3 regions of the Brevibacillus ruminantium genome follow, and region 3 is predicted to be linked to each of the others. Evidence: predicted binding sites of a transcription regulator. Region 3 holds the regulator's gene; each other region holds the start of a gene.

Region 1 (7,042 bases), 1.3 Mb from region 3:
CATACATTTCCAGAAAGTTCAGACATCTAAGCAGCGTGCTTTTTCCTGATCCGCTGGCACCGAGCAGTACGACAACTTCTTTCTCGTTTACCGCCATGTCAACACCCTTCAGAACGGTTAACGAACCAAACGACTTGTACAAATTTTTCACTTCAATCACTCTGATGTTTGCCCCCCTTCCAGTCGACGCAATGAGTAACCATGCAGGTAAGTGCATACCATATACTTTTCCGAATTGTGAAAATTGTTTCTGTTTTGATTATATTTATCGGACACCGATCTGTCACGACTTTTTTCACACATTGGTGAATATTTTTTTCGTTAATATTTCTCGTTCCATAAAAAATATGAATACATCAATCGTTTTTTGCAAAATTCTGTCATTTTTTGGAAACAGAAAAGACGGCTCCTGTCTTGTTCAGAAGCCACCTTTCCCCTCCCTGTCTACATGAGGGTATTCATTTGGTTTTAAGACGGAAAAACACCCCAACCGTTAAACGGCTGAGGTGCTTGGCACGAGAATAGGAGATTCTTGCCAGGTAAGATGCAACCTAGTTATGATTCATGTACGGAATCCGTTTATTTTACAACCAGTGTGGCGACCATTTTGTCGTGGTCAGGACCGCACATGATGTTGCAGAAAATCTTGTATTCGCCTGCTTTGTCGATGGTAATGGTTTTGCTGCCTTCGTTTTGAATATCGAAGTCCAGGCCTTCAATACCGATGCCGTGGAAACCCTCTGTAGACTTGAAGTTGATGGTGATCGGTTCGCCCGCTTTCGCTTCGAATGTATCGCTGTTAAATTTCCAGTTGCTCGCTTCGATGCTGATTGTGTTTTCAGCAGATGCTGTCGCAGGAGCCGGTTGATCTCCTCCTGCAGCCGTTTCTTTTTTGTCTCCGCCACAGCCAGCCAGCGCTGCGGATACGACTACCGCCGAAATCAGTAAACCCCACGTTTTTTTCATAAGGAACCCTTCTTTCATGCAAATTCTGCAAGTTCTACAGTTCTATTGTAACGAAAAATGCAGTCCAGAATCTGGGAATCTGTGAACGAACTTTGACGAACCGGCGAACGATTGGTGAACTTTGGAAAGAAAAGGGTTACGACCGAAATACGCCCAAGTACTGGAAGACGCTTTTTCTGTAGCACTCCGGTTGGATGCCTCGTCAAATAAGCGTAAGAAAGAGGAGGTGATTCCCGTAGAACCGCTGGCCAAGAAAAAAGAACAGATCATTCGGGAGTGGGTGTCCCTGTACCACTCCCTGGTGTTTCGGACGATCTATTACTATGTAAAAAATAGAGCAACTGCCGAGGATTTGACCCAGGAGGTATTCGTCAAAGCCTACCAAAAATTTGAATCCTTCCGCGCAGAGGCTCGCCCCGAGACCTGGCTGTACCGGATTGCCATCAATACCGCAAAGGATTACTTAAAATCATGGAATCATCGCAAGACGATCCTTACGTCTACCTTTTTTGAAAATAACGCCTCTGAGTCGATCGAGCACCAGATCATGCAGCAGTTCCAAAACGATGAGCTCGTCCGGACGGTGATGGCGCTCCCGACCAAGTACCGGGAAGTCATCGTGCTCTACTATTTTGAGGAGGTCAAATCGCCGGAAATTGCCGAGCTTCTTGGCGTAAAGGAATCGACCATACGCGTCAGGATATCGCGCGGATTGGAAAAGCTCAGACAATCTTTGAAAGGAGGAGATCATGATTGGATATCCTTGAGCAACAGCTAACCAACCGAAAAGAGCTTGTCCATCAGGCTCTCAGACTCACACCAGAAGAAGCACGCAAGCTCGAGCAGCGCACCATGGCTTCTCTGACAGCATCGCAAACCAAGGGAAAGCGAAGCTTCGCTCGTCAATGGGCGCTGGCCGGCATCGCTGTCGCGGCTGCCCTGTTTCTCTGGATACAGCCTTTTTCTCTGCAGCCCGATACCGATCCCGGGCAGCATTTGACCGCTCCTCCTGAACCCTCTCCTTTTCGCGCGACTTCTCCTGGCCATGAACTGCCAACAGAGCCCAAACCAGCAGCTGTGTCCTGGCAGACAGAAGAAGAACGATTGGAGCTGTATCGGGTATTCGAGCTGGGGATGACCTACGACGAAGCCAAGAGGCTTTTCCCCGAGCTTGGCGAACTGGGGCCTCAAGGAGGTCTGGAAGGACTGGGGGAAGCCGGGTTGCATGAAGCAACCATGCCGGTTGTTTTGGGAAATGAGCAGGCAGTGCTGTCGCTTCATTTTCAGAATGGCTTCCTGTACGCGGCCCGCTATCAGATCGAAAGCAGAGATGAACAGAAAGTCCAACAGTTGAAAAAAAATCTGGAGGCCTTCTATGCCCCCGCTTTTGGCTCGCCAACAGCAGAAAAGATAGAAAGCGGAGACAGCTTGGCATGGGGTCCTTACTTTAATCTTGCTCTGACGAAGAACTACGATGGCCGCTTCTTCCTCGTATGGGGCATGCAAGGAGGCGAGCCTGGTTTGGAGGAGCTGTACCGCGAACGAGAATTTACAGTCCAGGAGGCCGTCGACTTGGCCCTGGCAAATAAACGGGAGTTTCCTTCCAACACAGGTGAAGCAAAAGTGGTCCCTGTCAAAGGCATCCCCGAAACCGTGGCAACCACTACGCTAAGGACAAAAGTAAAGCTTCTGTACCGCGGTGACTACCTCGTCCGTTTTGAACGAATCTGGACCGTCAAGGACAAGAACGGTCAGGATCAACAGCGCTCCAGCGTATGGTCCTATCAGGTGACCGAAGAGGGAGGAGCAAAGCTGGCGGAAAGCCGGGATATCGACCAGTCAATGATGGACTACCTGAACGCTTTCACCTCGCGAAAAGACTGAGCAACGCAAATAGAACGCATGAATGCAGTCGAAAACCTTCGGCACTCCGGTTGGGTGTGGCAAGTTACGTGAAATCGGTTCGATTTGGGGTTTACGGTCCGGCCAATCGCCTGATTGTGGAGTCCCTGCAACTGGCATCGCCTGGCTTTGCCGGGAACTTTGCTACTGGCAATCGGCCCGCTTCGTCTTGACGACGCGTACCAAATCCTCTACCCCAATCCAGTGCGCCTCCCAGTCATTGACCAGCTTGAACTGTTTGGTCAAGGGATCGATTTTACGCACGACCCCCCATGCCGTTTCCACTATGCCCAGTCCGTCTGCCTGCTCACGGAACCAGGAGACCGTAATGGCGTAGTCATATTGCGTCGAATCATAGACGCGGAAGCACATTTCGCCAAAATCGTCCTCGTCCACGACCGGTCGCTGCGCAAGCTGTGGTGCCATGAGCGGGGACGTCACGGTTTCCATGTAACCTGACGTTGCCGACCCTGGATTGTGGCGGTCCCTTTGCAGACAATCTGAAGACGCTTCGAAGTTCTTTTCCATTCCGATACCCTCCAACAAGAACATTTGTTCCTATTTTACTCTCATTTTCGGAATGTGCAAGGACAAAAATAACCAAAAACCTCTCCGGTATCTCGCGCATTTGATCTGACGCAAGTCCGGAGAGGTTTTTTCATTGTTTGACTTTCAAATATAACCGTTTTTGACCGTTTAGTCGTCGCACTTCTCTTCCTTGCCCGCAGCCAGTGCCGTTTTGAACGACGACCCGCAGCCGCAGGAAGCGATCGCGTTCGGGTTATGGATAGAGAAGCCCCCGCCCATCAGCGATTCCTTGAAGTCGATCTCTGTGCCTTTGATATATAGGTAGCTGTCTTTGTCGACAACAATCTTGACTCCATTCTGCTCGAAGGTTTGGTCCCCTTCTTTGATCTCCTGATCCCAGCCCATGCCATAGGTAAAGCCACTGCAACCGCCGGGACGGACTCCTACACGCAGAAACAGGTTCGGATTTTCTTCCGCCGCCAGCATTTCTTTTACCTTCAGGGCGGCTTGCTCGGATATGGTAATCATACATTTCCCTCCTTGTCAGCCGTTTTTACTAGGTTGCGGCGTTCTCCTTTCAGTATACCTAAGAAACAGCCCTGCCCTCAAGACTGCATTACACTTTGCTGGCGCCCGAAAACGGACAGCAAAAAAAGAGGGTCTCCCCTCCTATGCAAAATGAGCCTTTTGATCCAGAAAGTAAAAGCAGTAAGCCGGATTTTTTTTACCTACCTTGGACAGATTATGATCTATTTGGTTCAGTTCGTTGTGCAGTTGATCAATTTGTTTACTATACTCCAAGACTTCTGGATGATCCAACCCAAACTCTAACCCCATACTAACCATACGCTGTCGAAGGAGTTCAATTTTCTCAAGCAAAACTTCCCGCATTGCTGAAGCTCCTCCTAAAATTTTAAGGCTTTCGTACCTTTATTTTACAAGATACAAAGGCATTAGGCAAACAAAATTTCCTTAAATAACCATGAAAGATCTGGAATTTTGCCGACAATTGTAAGATTTTTACAGTTTCTGTTTCTTAGAACTTCTGATATTGTTCGTCTATCGGAAGAGGTTTATAATATAGATGCTTTTGTTCTACTTTCGGAAAGTTTAACTTCGCTAACGCGTTAAATGACGAAAGTACAAGAAAAACTAAGGCTTTCGCTATTGGACTTGGCGATAAGCCAGGTTTTTCCAATCGGAGAAAAACGACAACATCAATGGTATGAGTACTTATTGGAGAAGGGAAGTGTTTGATATGGCACTCGACACCCTTGTGATTCAGGACAAGAACCTGACCGATATTGCGGCCAAAGTCATGAGCGGCGAGCGTCTCACTCTGGAGGACGGGGTCACTCTGTTTAACTCCCATGACCTGCTTACCATCGGCCAACTGGCCAATCTGGTCAATCAGCGGATAAACGGTGACAATGTTTACTTTATTCAAAACATGTACATCAATCCTACCAACGTCTGTGAAGCGCATTGCAAATTCTGCGGATTCCGTCGTGACGAGGGAGAAGATGGCGCTTACACGATGAGCCAAGAAGAGCTCCTTCATTATGTAGAAACCCGCTACCACGAAGGCATTCGCGAGTTTCATATCGTAGGCGGTCACAACCAGCACCAGCCGTTTGATTACTATCTCGACAACATCCGCACGCTGAAAAAGGCCTATCCACACGTGACCATGAAGGCTTACACCGGTGCGGAAATCGAATTCTTTTCACGCATCTCCGGCCTGTCTATTCAGGGCGTGCTGGAAGAGCTGAGAAAAGCAGGCATCGAGAGCTTGACGGGTGGAGGCGCAGAGATCCTGACGGAGCGCTACCGTCTGAAAATGAGCCCGGAAAAAGCGACGACGGACATGTATCTGCAGGTTCATCGCACCGCTCATCAAATGGGAATGAAAACGCACTCTACCATGCTCTACGGCTCCATCGAAACGCTGGAAGAGCGCGTCATCCACATGCTCCGTCTGCGCGAGCTGCAGGATGAAACCAACGGCTTTCTGGTCTTTATCCCGCTGGCCGTCCAACCGATCAAAGCGACTGCCGGTATTAAACGCCGCAACTCCGCTATTGACGATCTCAAAACCATGGCAATCAGCCGCTTGATGATGGATAACTTCCCGCATATCAAGGCGTACTTTATCAACATCGGTACCCAGCTGACCCAGATCTCCCTCACCATGGGGATGTCCGATGTGCACGGAACCCTGATCGAGGAGCGCATCAGCCACTCCGCAGGTGCTCTTACGCAGCAGGCCCTCACCGTAGATGAGCTGGTCTGGCTGATCAAGGGCGCGGGCAAGCGTGCGCTGGAGCGCGACACCTTCTACAACGTAGTGAAGGAATACTAAACCAAAAGGACTGTCCCTTTTGCAGATTTATTTTGCAAATGGATAGGCTCTTCCTTACAGTAGCAGGTTTAATGATTTCACCTGTATACTTAAAGGAGAGCATATCGACCAGGGACAGTCCTTCTTTTTATGTTACTCGTGGAGTTTTATGTTCCTCTTGGCGTTCTTGCTGACTTGCCCAGTGATGCCTGCTTTCCCCTTCATTCTCCGCTTTGCCCCTCTGGTCTTCGTTTCGCCGCTTCTTTCTTTGCTTTGCTCCGCAACGTTCCTTCCGGGTCAAAAGGGAAAGAGATCCTCCGCTTCCTCGTCTTCCTTCAGCTTCACTTTGATCTTGTTCAACAGCTCTTCCGCTGTTTCCGCCTGAATCAGCTCGCCGTTGACCAGTGCAAAGGGCAGCATATAGCACTCGCCGCAATAACCCAGGCAGCCGTATTCCAGCACATCCACATCCAGCTCCGGGTCATTTTCCAGCGCTTCCATAACTGACTTTGTATAGGAAGAAACGTTACTCGCGCAAAATTCTACTAAGGCCTTCATTTCTTATCACCTGCCATACTTGTCGGCTTCACATTTTCGTTCTATATTGTACCGCTTTTTCGGTGATAATTCAGTAACACAACTGCATACCTGATGGGAAAAAGATTCTGCTTGCAATTTGAGCAAAAGAGACTAACAATAGAGTGGGTGCTGTAAAATAACGGACAGAAGAAAGGATAGACCTTCTTATGAAACGACTTGTTATCCTTGGCGGAGGATACGGGGGTCTGCGGATTATTGAGCGCATCCTGTCCCCTGAGTTACCAGATGACGTCTTCGTCACGCTTGTGGACCGGATGCCGTTTCACGGTTTGAAGACGGAGTATTACGCTCTGGCAGCAGGCACGGAGCCGGAAATGGCCGTACGTGTGGCTTTTCCAAGCGATCCCCGGTTGACTATCAAGTACGGAGAAGTATCAAGTGTCGATCTGGATGAGAACATCGTCCATTTCACGGGCGGGGACTCGCTCTCCTACGACTGGCTGGTGCTCGCTCTGGGCTGTGAAGACCGTTATCACGATATTCCCGGAGCCGACGAGTTTACCCATTCCATTCAGTCGATGACCGCTACGCGCAATACTTACGCGGCCATCAATAACCTGAACCCCTACCGGACGGTGACGATTGTTGGCGGAGGGCTCAGCGGGGTGGAACTGGCTTCCGAGCTTCGTGAAAGTCGCCCAGACCTGAACATTCGTATTGTAGACCGCGGTGAAAGCATTCTGAGCCCATTTCCGAAAAAATTGC
Region 2 (7,042 bases), 2.5 Mb from region 3:
GCTTTTGGAAAGACAGCTTTTTGCCGTTCGCATTCAAAGCCCTCTCCAGCAGACGGTACGCGCCCTCGGAATGGGGGTGGCAGGGGGTCTGTTGATCTCATGCTTGTCGGCGGCTCTGGGAATTGTCATCCAGATGCAGGATTTATGGCTGTTGTGGGGACTGGCTGCTCTGTTGGCCCTGATCAGATTGCGTTATCTTTGTTTTGCCTATGCCGCTGGCTTGTTAGCCATTTTCCAACCAGTGGCGAGCCTTCTGCCCGGACTTGAAAGTGCGCCGGTGATCGGAGGGGTGTGGAACATGATCGCTCAGGCAAAGCCTATGCCGCTTCTAGCTTTGGTGGCCATCATGCATCTGATCGAGGCGCTCTTGGTCCGTTGGAACCGAGGGAGAGACGCTTCGCCATTATTTGTAGAGGGACAGCGCGGGCGGATCGTCGGCGCCTATCTGCTGCATTCCTTTTGGGTGACGCCGCTCGTGCTGTTTGTTCCCGTAGATGCGGGCGGATTTAGCGGTACGCTGTATTCCGGTTGGCCCTTCTTTGCATCCGGTGCAGCGTCCTATGGTCTTTTGCTGCTCCCCTCGGTTACCGGCTTTTCTGCGCTGACACAGACGGAAACAGCCGAGCGAAAGGCTGGGCAAATTTCCAGACAGCTGACAGCCTACGCGCTTTTGCTGCTTGGACTCACGGCCCTGGCTTTATTGTGGTCGCCGCTGACCTTCCTGGCAGCACTGTTCGCACTCCTGGGCCATGAAGGCTTGTTCTGGCTGGGCGAGTGGCAGGAAAGACAAAAAGCGCCTTACTTTATTCAATCCTCACGCGGGGTGAAAGTGATGGCCGTGTTGCCGGGGACACCTGCGGAGGAGATCGGGATTCGTCCCGGTGAAATCATCGTGAAAGTAAATGGACAAGCTGTGCATAAAAAAGAAGACCTTTACCCTGCCCTGCAGGTCAACTCCGCCTTTTGCAAAATGGAAGTATTGACGCTGGAAGGAGAGGTCAAATTCGTGCAATGCGCCGTCTATGCAGGCAACCATCATCAATTGGGGATCATCGTCGTACCGGATGCGTCCACACGTGTGTTCGTGGATATGCAGCAGGCAAGCGTTGTGCAGTTGGTAAAGCAAAAGCTGGAAAAATTGAATCTTGGTGCGTGAAAAGAGCGTGCGCGTCTTGTTTGCAACTCCCGGGTTGAAATGGCTGGCAGTCAATTCAACCCGGTTTTTTGTCGTTTGAAAACTCTTCAGAATTGTTCATTTTAATTTATGGTGAGGGAATGTAACGAGACCATTTATCCGGCCGTCTTATGAGCGAGTAGAAAAAGGAGGAATTAACCAGCATGAACAGATACAGAAAACATGCCGTGAAAATATGTGCCGGTGTAGTGGCAACAGCCGGTCTGCTTTCGTTCCCGCTTGCCTCTTCCTCGCTTGCGCTGGCAGCGAACGCAGAAACACCCGTAACACCCACTCCTGTACCGATCTCTAAGGGGATTCAAAATGTAACGCGGCTGCTCCCTGACTTGAAGAGCATGTCCGTGCAATACGAGGGACCCGTCGACGGACCAGGTGTCAGCGGTGATATGGTGTCATTCGTAACGGCATCCAAAGCGGCAAACGCGGCAACGAACAACCGGGCCATTTTTGATTCACAGACTGGCAATCTGTTGGTGCTGGAGCTGCAGCCTGCGGAGGAGAAAGGTCAGACAGGCAAACTCAGCGATGAAATGGTCAAGACAAAAGCGGCTTCTTTCCTCTACGGCCTCCATCCATATGGAAAAATGTACGAAGCGAGCAGTGTGACCCGTCAAGACGGTACCTCTGTCGTCCGCTTTGTCCGTAAACATAATCAGATCGCCCTGAGCGATCCCTATGATTGTTTGGTGACAGTCGATGCGACCGGACGGATTGTCGGCTTCCAGACGTTTAGCGGTGCCATGTACGAAACGATTGATCCCAAAGGTATGCCGTCTGCCCAGCGCGTGATGTCCTATGCGACGGCGATGCAGCGTTATACGGAATCAAAACCGCTTGAGCTGGTCTATCTCGTCGAGGATCAGTTGCAACCTGCAGCTGCTGTGGAAAATGAAAAAATACAAGCGCCGCTGAAAGCCCATCTGGTTTACGCAGTCAAAGGCGGAATCGTCAAAGGATCGCATACAGGAAGTGCTCTTGATGCGATGACAGGAAAAACGATGTCAACTGCGGACGACCAAGCGAAGACGCTCTCCATCACAGGAAAAGGCAACTATGCGACTCTGAAGTCTGAGGCAGAAGTAAAAGCCTTTGCCAAGGATATTACAGGAGTGGACCTGGGCAAGTTGCCGCTCACTGACTTCTCCTATGACCGGGGTGACGGGAAAAAGGCGCAGGTCTACCTGTGGGGAAGCTTTGACAAAGAGATTGCCGACGAGGAAAAACCATTTCACCTGGGCCAATTTCCAAGCGATGTAAAGGCAGACAGCAAGCTGCATATTCTGGTCGAGGTGGATGAGAAGACCGGAAAGCTGATTCGCATGGTGAAAAACGACGGAACAGAGCCGCGGAAACAGACGGACAAGGCAAGGGATTTGAAAGCAGCGGTGTCCTGGATCGAGCGCTTGCTGCCGGCAGGGGCGCAGCAGTTCCGCATCTATGATGCCGGTACGACGGAAATGAGCCGCTGGATTGCCGACCCGCTCAAAGAAGGAGTGCCTGTTTATCGGAAAGGACAGTTCACAGAAGACGGGGCATTTGTCATCGCGGTCAACCCGGTGAACGGTTCCATTCTCGAGCTGACTGCAGAACCATATGATCAAGTAACCTATCCTGAACGGAAAAAAGCCGTTACGGAACAGGCAGCTCTGTCCGCACTCTTAAAAGCGTACCCGCTTGAGCTTTCATACGTGAAGATCTGGAGCAAGGCAGAAAGGGCAACGGAAGCAACAGAGCCAGCACCGGAGTGGAAATTGGCTTATGACTTGTCCTTCCGGCAGTCCCGCGCACATTGCTTCTGCGGGGGAGAGGAAAAAGTGGACACGACGGTTTACATCGATGCCTTGACTGGAAAAGTGGTTGTAGATGAATAAATGAGATTGTGCATTGGCAGCCATATTCGCATGTTAAAAACCGTTCGGGGATGAAGCCGAGCGGTTTTTTCAGAGCGACAGTATTGGTTTCAGGTTCCTGCCACAGGGAAACGAAATATCAGCAAAATTCCCCAATCACAGAGAGTTAAGTATTTCAGGGTGTCGTGATTCCCAATCTCGACTGATTTTCCAATCACCATTTTCGTTTACAATGTCCGCCTGGCATTTTACGGTTTCAGATTTTGTCTCTTTTTTATCATAAGAAGTATAAGTAAGCGTCATCGTGTAGCTAACTTGAAATTTGTCCGTATCTTTTTCGATTTGATCAATAACAACACTTTCTACGAGCACAGTATAGCTCTTCTCAGCTGAATGAACTGCTGTATAAGCATCTCGATTATTTACAAACAATTGGTGTGTATGATCGGTCAAATACGGCTTAACTTTTTCGTTAATTTCATCCGCTACTTGCTGTCGATTTGAGGTAGTAATGGTGACAGGTTCTATTTGATATTGGGCCTGCTTATAGCTGGTAATAAGCTTAGATGCATTCTCGCCTGGTTCTGCAGAAGATGAGCAACCAAGTAAGGTGAAGAACAACAGCACAAAGGTGATAAGGAATTTCACTTTCATTAATCGTCCTCCTTTAAATGACTTAACATTTACCAGATTATACCACATATTCCACGGTATATATCCCGGTAAAAGCGTTATCTTTTAGCCGATTTAAGGGGCAAAATGAAAAACACCGTCACGGTGTTGATAGCACCATGCCGGTGAAGTACTTGACGGTTCCCTTCGGTATATCGGCTTAGCTTACTTGCAAAGTGTGCGAAATGACCGCCTTAGCCAGCCACAGCTCAAGGGTGGTCATTTCTTTTGATCAAGGCAATGACGATAATAAAAGCCACCGGCTAAGCCGATGGCTATAGCGATACGAATAGAGGCTATATGAGGAAAGTGGTTCTTAGGTATAGGCTTGGGCCTCGTATCCCGTAATTTGATTCAGCTTCACCTTTTTCCCGTCGTCCAGGACAAATTCGACCAGACCGTTTTTCATGCTGACCGCTTTGATCAGCCCGCTGCTCTCGGTTGTCGACGAGCTGCCGTCAGGCTGCGTATTCGACTCGGTAAAGGTGATGGAGTAGCCGATCATCTGCGCGTATTGCAGCGTATGGTCCATGGGCAGGTTTTCCGGCTTGACCGACATCCCGGTAATATTCTCTACGCCGATGGAAGACCCATTGTCCAACTGAAATTGAACGGCATTGTTTTTCATGGTAAAGCCGACGATCACACCGTTTTTGATCTCGTCTACCGTGCTTGACTGTCCATTTTGATCTACCTGTCTGGACTCCTTGTAGGAGACCTCTTTGCCGATCATGTCGGCGTATTTCAGACTGTTGTCCAGACTGTTGCCGGAGAAGCCTTTGGACTCCAGGCCTTCAACCCAGTCGCGGGCAATAGGTGTTGGCTCGTCTTTCATGCGGAAATAGATTTTCCCCTGATCGAGGTAAACGGACTCGATCATCGCTGTTTTTTTCGTATGTGTGACATCTCCAGTCAGCTCATCTTTCTGCTGCAGATCATAGGTGGCTGTTCGGCCGATCAGGTTTTCGTATTCACGCAGGGTAAGCATGCTGTTGTTGGATTGCTCCATCAGCATGGTCATTTTGGTCAGCTTTTCGACCATCGTCATCATGCTGGTCTGCTGCAGGAATTGCGAGTTGTCCATTGGCGAGAGCGGGTCTTGCTGCTTCAATTGCTCCAGCATCAGCTTCATAAAGGCGTTCTGGTCCAGCTCGGTGGAGAATTCCTTTTTTCCTTTGTAGCTGAGATGGGGCTGTATATTCGAACTGTTGTTGACTTTGACTGTATCTGACATGGTGAACCTCCCTGTCTTTGACGGGTGCTTCAATGCAAAACGTTCTTCTTTCAAAGGTATCGGCAAATGGGGCTCCAAAGTAAAGACAAACATTTGTTCGAATTTCCGGCTTATTTTTTGAACGAATGTGTTATAATGGAAATGAGATGTGACAAGGAGATGAACGAGGGAATGGACCGTTTTGAATTGGTATCGGAGTTTCAGCCGTCCGGTGACCAGCCGACAGCCATTGCCGGTCTGGTCGAAGGAGTGCTGGCCGGCAAGCGGCATCAGACACTCCTGGGGGCGACAGGTACGGGGAAGACCTTTACGGCTGCCCAGGTAATTGCCCAAGTGAACAAGCCGACGCTGGTCATGGCCCACAACAAGACGCTCGCTGCGCAGTTGTGCGCCGAATTCAAGGAGTTTTTCCCGAACAACGCCGTGGAATACTTCGTCAGCTACTACGATTACTATCAACCGGAAGCGTACATTCCCCAGTCGGACACGTATATAGAAAAGGATTCCAGCGTCAACGACGAGATCGACAAGCTCCGCCACTCCGCGACGAGTGCGCTGTTTGAGCGGCGCGATGTGATCATCGTCGCTTCGGTGTCTTGCATATACGGCTTGGGTTCACCGGAAGAATACCGGGAGCTGCTGCTGTCGCTGCGTGTTGGCATGGAAAAAGGCCGGGATGAGATCCTGCACCGTCTGGTGGACATCCAGTACGACCGCAATGACATCAACTTCACCCGCGGCACATTCCGCGTCCGTGGAGACGTGGTGGAGATCTTTCCGGCGTCCCACAGCGAACAGGCCATTCGCGTCGAGTTTTTCGGTGATGAGATCGAGCGGATTACATCCATTGATGTCCTGACCGGAGAAATCTTGGGGCAGCGTGATCATGTCGCGATCTTCCCTGCTTCCCACTACGTCACGCGGGAAGAGAAGATGAAGCGTGCAGTTCAAAACATCGAGCTGGAGCTGGAGAAAAGACTGGCGGAATTCCGTGAGGCCGGCAAGCTGCTGGAGGCCCAGCGTCTGGAGCAGCGCACCCGCTACGATATTGAGATGATGCTGGAGATGGGCTTTTGCTCCGGCATTGAAAACTACTCGCGTCACCTCACGGGCTTGCCCGAGGGGCACGCGCCGTATACCTTGATCGATTATTTTCCTGATGATTTTCTGCTCATCATGGATGAGTCGCATATGACACTGCCGCAGGTTCGTGCGATGTACAACGGGGACCGCGCCAGAAAGGACGTCCTGGTAGAGCATGGCTTCCGCCTGCCGTCCGCGCGCGATAACCGCCCGCTTAAATTTGAAGAGTTTGAAGCCAAGGTACACCAGGCGATTTACGTGTCAGCTACGCCTGGACCCTATGAGCTGGAGCGTTGCCCAGAGGTCGTACAGCAGGTGATCCGTCCGACCGGTCTGATCGATCCTACCGTAACTGTCCGCCCGATCAAAGGGCAGATTGACGATCTGATCGGAGAGATTCAGGCGACGATTGCCAAAGATGAGCGTGTGTTGGTCACCACCCTGACGAAAAAGATGTCGGAAGATCTGACTGACTACCTGAAGGATGTCGGCATCAAGGTGCGTTATCTCCACTCGGATATCAAGACGATTGAGCGCATGCAGATTCTGCGTTCCCTCCGTCTTGGCGAATTTGACGTGCTGATCGGGATTAACCTGCTGCGGGAGGGCTTGGACCTGCCGGAGGTCTCGCTTGTCGCGATCCTGGATGCGGACAAAGAGGGCTTCCTGCGCAACGAGCGCTCTTTGATCCAGACGATTGGCCGCGCTGCCCGGAATGCTGAGGGACGGGTCATCATGTACGCGGACAAAATAACGGATTCGATGCAGGCGGCGATCCGCGAGACTGAGCGCCGTCGTGCGATCCAGACAGAATACAATGAGAAAAACGGAATTACGCCGCAGACGGTCAAGAAGGCGGTCCGTGAAGTCATCGAAGCGACCAAAGTAGCGGAAGAGAAAGCGGACTACCTGCCGCATGCAGAATTTAAGAAGATGCCGAAAAAAGATCGTCTGCTGGTAATCGAACGGATGGAAGAAGAAATGAAAGAAGCCGCGCGCAACCTTTTG
Region 3 (7,042 bases):
GAGTCCAAATTGGACCGCAGCGACGCTTTTACGGCGTCGATGTACTTTTGCCGCAGCTCTTTTTGCTCCTGCTTTTCCTCGTCGGTCAAACCGGCTTCTCGCGATTTCTTGGACAGTTCATTGATCCGTTTGATTTCCGCGTCTGATACCAAAACTGTTTCCCCTCGCTTTCAATGAATGCCGCTCTATTATATCATATCGCCGCTTTGAAGCAAGTAAAAAGCTTTGTGAATCAGGGCTTTATGGGTATCTGAAGTGTCTGGCCCGGATAAATGATTGCTCCATCCAGTTTGTTCCATGACTTGATCTCATTGACCAGATCTCGAACATCCATCCCCTCATCGCTGCGGTGATCAACAGCCAGCTTCCAGAGACTGTCCCCCGGCTGTACAGTTACTTCCTTAACCGCCTGGATGTGCTGCACGGATGGAACAGGCTTTTCTCCGGAAGCAAACACTAGTTCGGTCAATGTATAAAAAAAGAGAGTGAAAGCAGCAAAAAACAGAATCGCGTGACCGCGGGTTATTCCAAACCGCACTTTTCGCTCTGGCTTTTTGGCAAATCGGTTCGTCATCGTCATCGAACTCATCATCATCATCCCCCTGCAAACAAACGTTCTGTATGTTCTTGTCCTCATCATAATGCGAACATGTGTTCATGTCAAGAAAAAAGTCGAACTTATGTTTGTCGAACGCAAGATCCCATGGTATAATATAGAAAACATGTTCGAGAAGATTGAGGTGTGGTTTATGTCCAAACTATCAAATAGACAGCAAGCCATTATCGACTTTATTCGCAAGGAAGTACGGGACAAGGGTTATCCCCCTTCCGTACGCGAAATTGGCGAAGCTGTAGGGCTTGCGTCTAGCTCAACCGTCCATGGCCATTTGGCCAGACTGGAGAAAAAGGGATTAATTCGTCGCGATCCGACAAAGCCGCGTGCGATTGAACTTTTAAAAGAAGATGAGCGTTTTCAGCAAGACGATTTTGATGTGTCAGTTGTACGGGTACCGGTCATCGGCAAAGTAACCGCCGGACAGCCCATCACCGCCGTGGAACAAGTAGAGGACTACTTCCCTCTCCCGGACAGTATTGTTACATCGGACAAGGTGTACATGCTCCGTGTCTCTGGTGACAGTATGATTGAAGCAGGTATTCTCGACGGCGACTATGTCATTGTTCGTCAGCAAAATGTTGCAACCAACGGCGATATTGTCGTAGCCATGACAGAAGAGGACGAAGCAACCGTGAAGCGGTTCTTTAAAGAGAAGCACCACTTCCGCCTGCAGCCTGAGAACTCCACGATGGAACCGATTATTCTGGATTCTGTGACCATTCTGGGGAAAGTGATTGGTGTCTACCGTTTGATTCACTAGGACTGTACAGTAAAAGGCGTTCGCAGGATAAACACTGCGAACGCCTTTTTCTTCTTTTCCTATCCACGATGATCAAATGCTCATTTCCTACAGGGCCACAAAAAACCAGATAATCATGACAATCTGCAGCATTACTTTTACGAGTGCACTGCTCAAAAATCCGATCAATGAGCCCACTCCCGCCTTGACTGCTCGTTCAATCGGCTGATTTTGAAACAGCAGCTCGACCAGCACCACCAATACAAATGGCATGATCAGCATGCCAAATGGGGGAAAGAGAAAAATCCCCAAAAAAATTCCGAGCACTGCTGCCCAAGACGATGCCTTTGAGCCCCCGTATTTTTTTACGAAGTACATGTTGGTGAGCAAATCTGCCCCGTAGAGCAAAATGCTCATAGCAACCATGCCCCACCAGAACGAAGCTGGAAGTCCTGCACCAGGCTCGGCAATAAAAAAGTGATAGATCAGGAAACCGCCCCACAAGAGCAGCGTATCTGGCAGCACAGGAAAAAAGATACCGACGATACTGATCACGAATAAAAGCGATATAATGATCCAAAGCACAATGTCCATATGGTTGACACTCCCTCCTGTATAGGGTATACGGATAAAGGGCGCCTTTTGTTTCTTTCTGCCCCAGTTTTTTGTCCCACAGTATTCCCACAGTCAGATGGTTTGAGTCAAAAATACGGATCGTTCTGAGAGAAAGGGGATTCGAAGGAAATGTTCTCGGCACATGCTCATTACCATTCCCGTGATTGGGCCAACTTGGATTATCTCAAAACCGGCACCCCTCGTCAGCAAGCAGCCTGGCTCGCCTTGGACAGCCTCGGGATTCCGTCCTCGTTACAACAATTTCAGCCCATCCTGACGGGTACGATACCGCTGTCTATCGATCTGGCTGAAAGTGACCTAGATGTCATTTTTTTCGCTGAGGATTTGGATCACTTTGATACCATTTTGAAAGAGAGATACGGCAGCTTGGATCATTACAAGTCGTATCGTACGGAGGTTGCCGGCGTCCCTACCAGCATTACATCGTTTTGGCACCGTGGCTTCTGGCTGGAATGCTTTGCGCAGCCTGTTCCCGTCTCGCAACAAAATGCTTTTCGTCACATGATCATCGAAGCCCGATTACTGCAACTTGCCGGAGATCAAGTCGCAGCTGAAATCCGTTCACTCAAACACAGTGGATTGAAAACCGAACCCGCCTTTGCGCATTTCTTCGGCATTTCCGGTGAGGACCCATACCAGGCATTGCTTGAGCTGGAGGCATACTCGGAAACGGAACTGCGGAAGCTGGTCAAAACAGCGAAGCATAACCAGCCGACAAAACAGGCAAAAATTGAATCAGATTGGCATCGCACATAAACCATCAAACGAAAGCAGGTGCAAAGTCCTATGGATATCGGCTTCCTATCGATTATTCCGTTGCTCTTCATCCTCTTTTTAAACGTAATCAACATCCTCATCAGTGTTTGGGCCTATCGCGATTCTCGCCGGAGAGGAAACAGCAAGGAATTTTCCGTTGTCGTACTCATTGCCCTTTTATTTTTTCCCATTATTGGTTTGATCGTTTATCTGGTTATTCGAAATGACTAGAATCATTACAATCGTGTATTCGCACCAATCAAAGAAGTGATCGTGGGTGTTTTGTGGGGGCCCTTTACAGAATAAGCACCAAAACCACTTCACCCACACCTATAGAAAAACCCTTACACCAATAGGTGCAAGGGCTCTTTCCTGTTAATACGTATTCATATACTGTGTACGCTCCCACTCATGTACACGGGTGCGGAACATATCCCATTCGATCTCTTTTGCGCTGACGAAATGCATTAACGCATGTTCTCCCAGCGCTTCGCACATCACAGGGTTCGCTTTGAGGCATTCGATTGCTTCTTTCAGTGTGGCAGGCAAGCTGGAGATGCCTGCTTCCTCACGCTCCGCCTCGTTCATAATGTAGATATTGCGATCAACTGCAGGCGGTACTTGCAGCTTGTTTTTAATGCCATCCAGACCTGCACGCAGCATGACAGCAAGCGCCAGATACGGGTTAGCTGCCGGGTCTGGATTGCGCGCTTCAATCCTCGTACTCAAACCGCGGGATGCCGGAATGCGGACAAGCGGCGAGCGGTTTTTCGCGGACCATGCTACATAGCAGGGTGCTTCATAGCCAGGCACGAGACGCTTGTAGGAGTTAACCAGCGGGTTGGTAATCGCTGTAAAGCCGCGAGCGTGTTTGAGGATACCTGCCAGATAGTGTTTGGCGATGTCACTCAGGCCAAGTGGATCCTTCTCATCGTAGAAAGCATTTTTCTCGCCCATAAACAGCGATTGGTGCGTATGCATGCCAGAACCGGCGACGCCGAACAGTGGTTTCGGCATAAAGGTTGCGTGAAGACCATGCTTGCGGGCAATGGTTTTAACGACCAGCTTAAACGTCAGAATCTGATCAGCCGCCTGGATGGCGTCTGCGTATTTGAAGTCCACTTCATGTTGACCAGGAGCTGTTTCGTGATGAGAAGCTTCCACCTCGAAGCCCATCCGCTCCAACGTCAGGACAATATCGCGTCGGCAGTTTTCGCCCAGATCAAGCGGAGCAAAGTCAAAGTAACCACCCTGGTCGTTCAAATCCAGTGTCGGTTCTCCCTTGTCATCCATTTTGAACAGGAAAAATTCCGGCTCCGGTCCCACGTTGAAATTCGTAAAGCCCATTTCTTCTGCTTCTTTCAGAGCCCGCTTCAAAATGTAGCGTGGATCTCCTTCAAAAGGTGTGCCATCCGGATTGTAGATGTCACAGATGAGACGCGCCACGTTGCCATGCTCATTGCCCCAAGGGAAAATGACCCATGTGTCCAGATCTGGCACCAGGTACATGTCGGATTCTTCGATGCGGACGAAGCCCTCGATGGAGGAGCCGTCGAACATCATTTTGTTGTCCAGTGCTTTTGGCAGCTGGGATACCGGAATCTCGACGTTTTTGATGATTCCAAGCAGGTCTGTGAATTGCAAGCGAATGTAGTTTACATTCTCTTCCTGGGCTAAACGAAAGATGTCTTCTTTGGTGTACTTGCTCACGATTCTCTCCTCCTATATGCTCTTGGGTCTGAGGTTGTTCAAAAAGCCAGGATGCCGGAAAGCGAGTGGACTCACTTACAAGCATCCTCCGTTTTGAGCAAGCTCTATCAGTGGAAGAAGCGGGATAGCTCTCCACGTATTAACGCATCTTCGCCAGGGCGATTTGCGTTATTGAAAAGGATTTGTTGCTTGAGGAGCTGGTGCAGATCTTGTTCAGTCAATTCTTTGCGCTTGGCCTCCGACTTCACAGTGATTTCTGTTATTTCCGGGGCCGGTTCCTGTAACTGCAGGACTTGCTTGATTCCAGCGATGTTCAATCCTTTTTCGATCAACGTCTTCACTTCAAGCAAGCGATCAACATCATTAAAGGAAAAGAGTCGCTGCTTCCCTTCTGTTCGTGCTGGCTGAATCAATCCATTCTGTTCATAGTAGCGAATCTGCCGTGCCGTCAGGTCAGTCAGCTTCATCACAATACCAATGGGAAACAGCGCCATGTTCCGACGAAGGTCATCACTCACGACTTGTCCCTCCTTTGAAATCATCCTCGTTTGCTATTGTATGATTCAAAAACTTATCTGTCAACGCATGTCAGAAAAGTTCACACAAAAAAATTAAAAATAGGCGATTGGCCCCTCATCGGAACCTTTCGCCATTCCTGTGTTTTGTGTCCTACACTTCCAAATTCGCACCATTTTTCACTTTGTTGAAGCTAGCCTTTATGCTTGCGCTGCATCCAGATCAAGCAGCCCTTTTTCAAGCAATCCATCCAGTGCGGTAAGGATGCCCACCTTTACATGGGAATAGGTCAAGCCGCCTTGGACAAACCCGAGGTAGGGGGGCCGAATCGGTCCGTCTGCTGAAAACTCGATGCTGGCGCCTTGGATGAAGGTTCCTGCCGCCATAATCACGGGATCGGCATAACCTGGCATCTCACTTGGATGAGGTGTGACGTGTGAATCGACTGGAGCACTTTTTTGAATCCCCTGGCAAAAGGCAATCAACCTCTCTGCCGTGCCAAACTCAACGGATTGGATCAAGTCAGTGCGGGGATCATTCCACAGCGGGTCGGTGCGAAAACCAAGCCGCTCCAGGAGCGCAGACGAAAAAACCGCCCCTTTCAAGGCTTCACCCACCACATGAGGCGCCAGAAAAAAGCCCTGATACATCTCCAGCAAAGAGTAAAGAGAAGCGCCGCCCTCAGCACCGATGCCCGGGGCTGCCATGCGATACGACGCACGCTTGACCCATTCCTTTTTACCGACGATATACCCGCCGGTTTTGACCAGTCCGCCGCCTGGATTTTTAATCAAGGAGCCTGCCATGATGTCAGCTCCGACCTGAAGCGGTTCCCGTTCTTCTGTAAATTCCCCATAGCAGTTGTCTACAAAAACGATCAGTTCGGGATTGATTTCTTTCACAAACTGAATCATTTCCTGAAGCTTGGCAATCGTAAAGGACGGGCGATCCGCGTAGCCTCGCGAACGCTGAATGCCGATCACCTTGGTTTTCGGTGTTATCGCCGCAGCCACCGCCGGGAAATCAATCTCTCCGGATGGAGTCAGGGGGACAAACTGGTACCCGATGCCGTATTCCTTTAAAGAGCCCTGCCCTTCTCCGCGTACGCCCACCACTTCTTCCAGCGTGTCATAAGGCTTGCCGGTAATATAGAGCAAGTCGTCTCCCGGACGAAGCAGACCAAACAGCGATATCGCGATGGCATGTGTTCCGGAAATGATATGGGGACGAACCAGAGCGTCCTCCCCACCGAATACGTCTGCATAGATCGATTCCAGCGTGGAACGTCCTGCGTCGTCATAGCCGTACCCTGTCGAGGGGGCAAAATGAAACTCGTTCACCTGGTGCTTTTGAAAAGAACGAAGCACTTTTAACTGATTGAAATCAACAAGGGAAGCGATCTCCTGATGCCGCCCTGCGATCATCCGTTCTACTTCTTGTACGATGGGGCGCAACCGCTCCCCGTGTGCAAATAACGAAAACATCTCTCTTACCAACTCTCTTCTACAGTCTCTGGTTTATCCAAAAGGAACGGAGCGATTCTCCCGTAAATGGGATGGTCTTTGTTCACACGAACCGATATCCGATAGGTGGCTTCAGACTCGTCGAACTCCTGCTCCATCTCCACGCCTTCTCGATGCAGAAGGGACAAAATATCTCCCCGCTCCGCTGGAACAATCAGCGTGTATCGGTCAAACGATGCATACACATAAGATTCGATCCGTTTCAGCAGCCCGGCACGATCCTCTTCGCGAATGGCCGAAATTACAATGGAGTCCTCCACCGGAGGCAAATACGTTCCCGGCAGAATCAGGTCAGCTTTGTTGAATACGACAAGCTGAGGGATGTCGTCGGCTTTTAGTTCGCGAAGAATCCGGTCGACCACTTCCATGTGTATCTCCAGATCAGGATGATGGCCGTCAACCACGTGCAGGATCAGATCAGCCTCCTTTACGCCCTCCAGCGTCGAACGAAAGGCAGCAACCAGCGTCGTTGGCAAATCCTGAATAAACCCTACTGTATCCGTCAGCAAAACCTCCAGCCCGCTGGGGAGTGTCAATTGCCGGGTC

Evidence for each region. Region 3 encodes LexA, which represses DNA repair genes until DNA is damaged. Its sites were predicted from a motif close to CGAACATATGTTCG; they were not measured.
Region 1: the regulator LexA is predicted to act here: its motif matches at 3,414-3,427, upstream of NDK47_RS05920 (YolD-like family protein).
Region 2: the regulator LexA is predicted to act here: its motif matches at 5,038-5,051, upstream of uvrB (excinuclease ABC subunit UvrB).

What each region holds. Positions count from the first base shown of each region.
Region 1 is NZ_CP098755.1:1,207,970-1,215,011, reverse strand. It holds gene NDK47_RS05940 (amino acid ABC transporter ATP-binding protein) at 1-160, opposite strand, end outside; gene NDK47_RS05935 (cupredoxin domain-containing protein) at 580-966, opposite strand; gene NDK47_RS05930 (sigma-70 family RNA polymerase sigma factor) at 1,193-1,744, shown strand; gene NDK47_RS05925 (hypothetical protein) at 1,720-2,850, shown strand; gene NDK47_RS05920 (YolD-like family protein) at 3,013-3,396, opposite strand; gene erpA (iron-sulfur cluster insertion protein ErpA) at 3,565-3,924, opposite strand; gene NDK47_RS05910 (aspartyl-phosphate phosphatase Spo0E family protein) at 4,066-4,287, opposite strand; gene mqnE (aminofutalosine synthase MqnE) at 4,655-5,758, shown strand; gene NDK47_RS05900 (DUF1450 domain-containing protein) at 6,035-6,295, opposite strand; gene NDK47_RS05895 (NAD(P)/FAD-dependent oxidoreductase) at 6,484-7,042, shown strand, end outside.
Region 2 is NZ_CP098755.1:5,007,555-5,014,596, reverse strand. It holds gene NDK47_RS24710 (PDZ domain-containing protein) at 1-1,156, shown strand, start outside; gene NDK47_RS24705 (hypothetical protein) at 1,339-3,066, shown strand; gene NDK47_RS24700 (hypothetical protein) at 3,202-3,699, opposite strand; gene NDK47_RS24695 (flagellar hook assembly protein FlgD) at 4,034-4,951, opposite strand; gene uvrB (excinuclease ABC subunit UvrB) at 5,123-7,042, shown strand, end outside.
Region 3 is NZ_CP098755.1:2,542,327-2,549,368, reverse strand. It holds gene NDK47_RS12540 (DUF896 domain-containing protein) at 1-152, opposite strand, end outside; gene yneA (cell division suppressor protein YneA) at 233-589, opposite strand; gene lexA (transcriptional repressor LexA) at 750-1,376, shown strand; gene NDK47_RS12525 (DUF456 domain-containing protein) at 1,464-1,949, opposite strand; gene NDK47_RS12520 (DUF4269 domain-containing protein) at 2,100-2,747, shown strand; gene NDK47_RS12515 (PLDc N-terminal domain-containing protein) at 2,778-2,978, shown strand; gene glnA (type I glutamate--ammonia ligase) at 3,123-4,457, opposite strand; gene NDK47_RS12505 (MerR family transcriptional regulator) at 4,565-4,975, opposite strand; gene NDK47_RS12500 (methionine gamma-lyase family protein) at 5,174-6,457, opposite strand; gene hflX (GTPase HflX) at 6,463-7,042, opposite strand, start outside.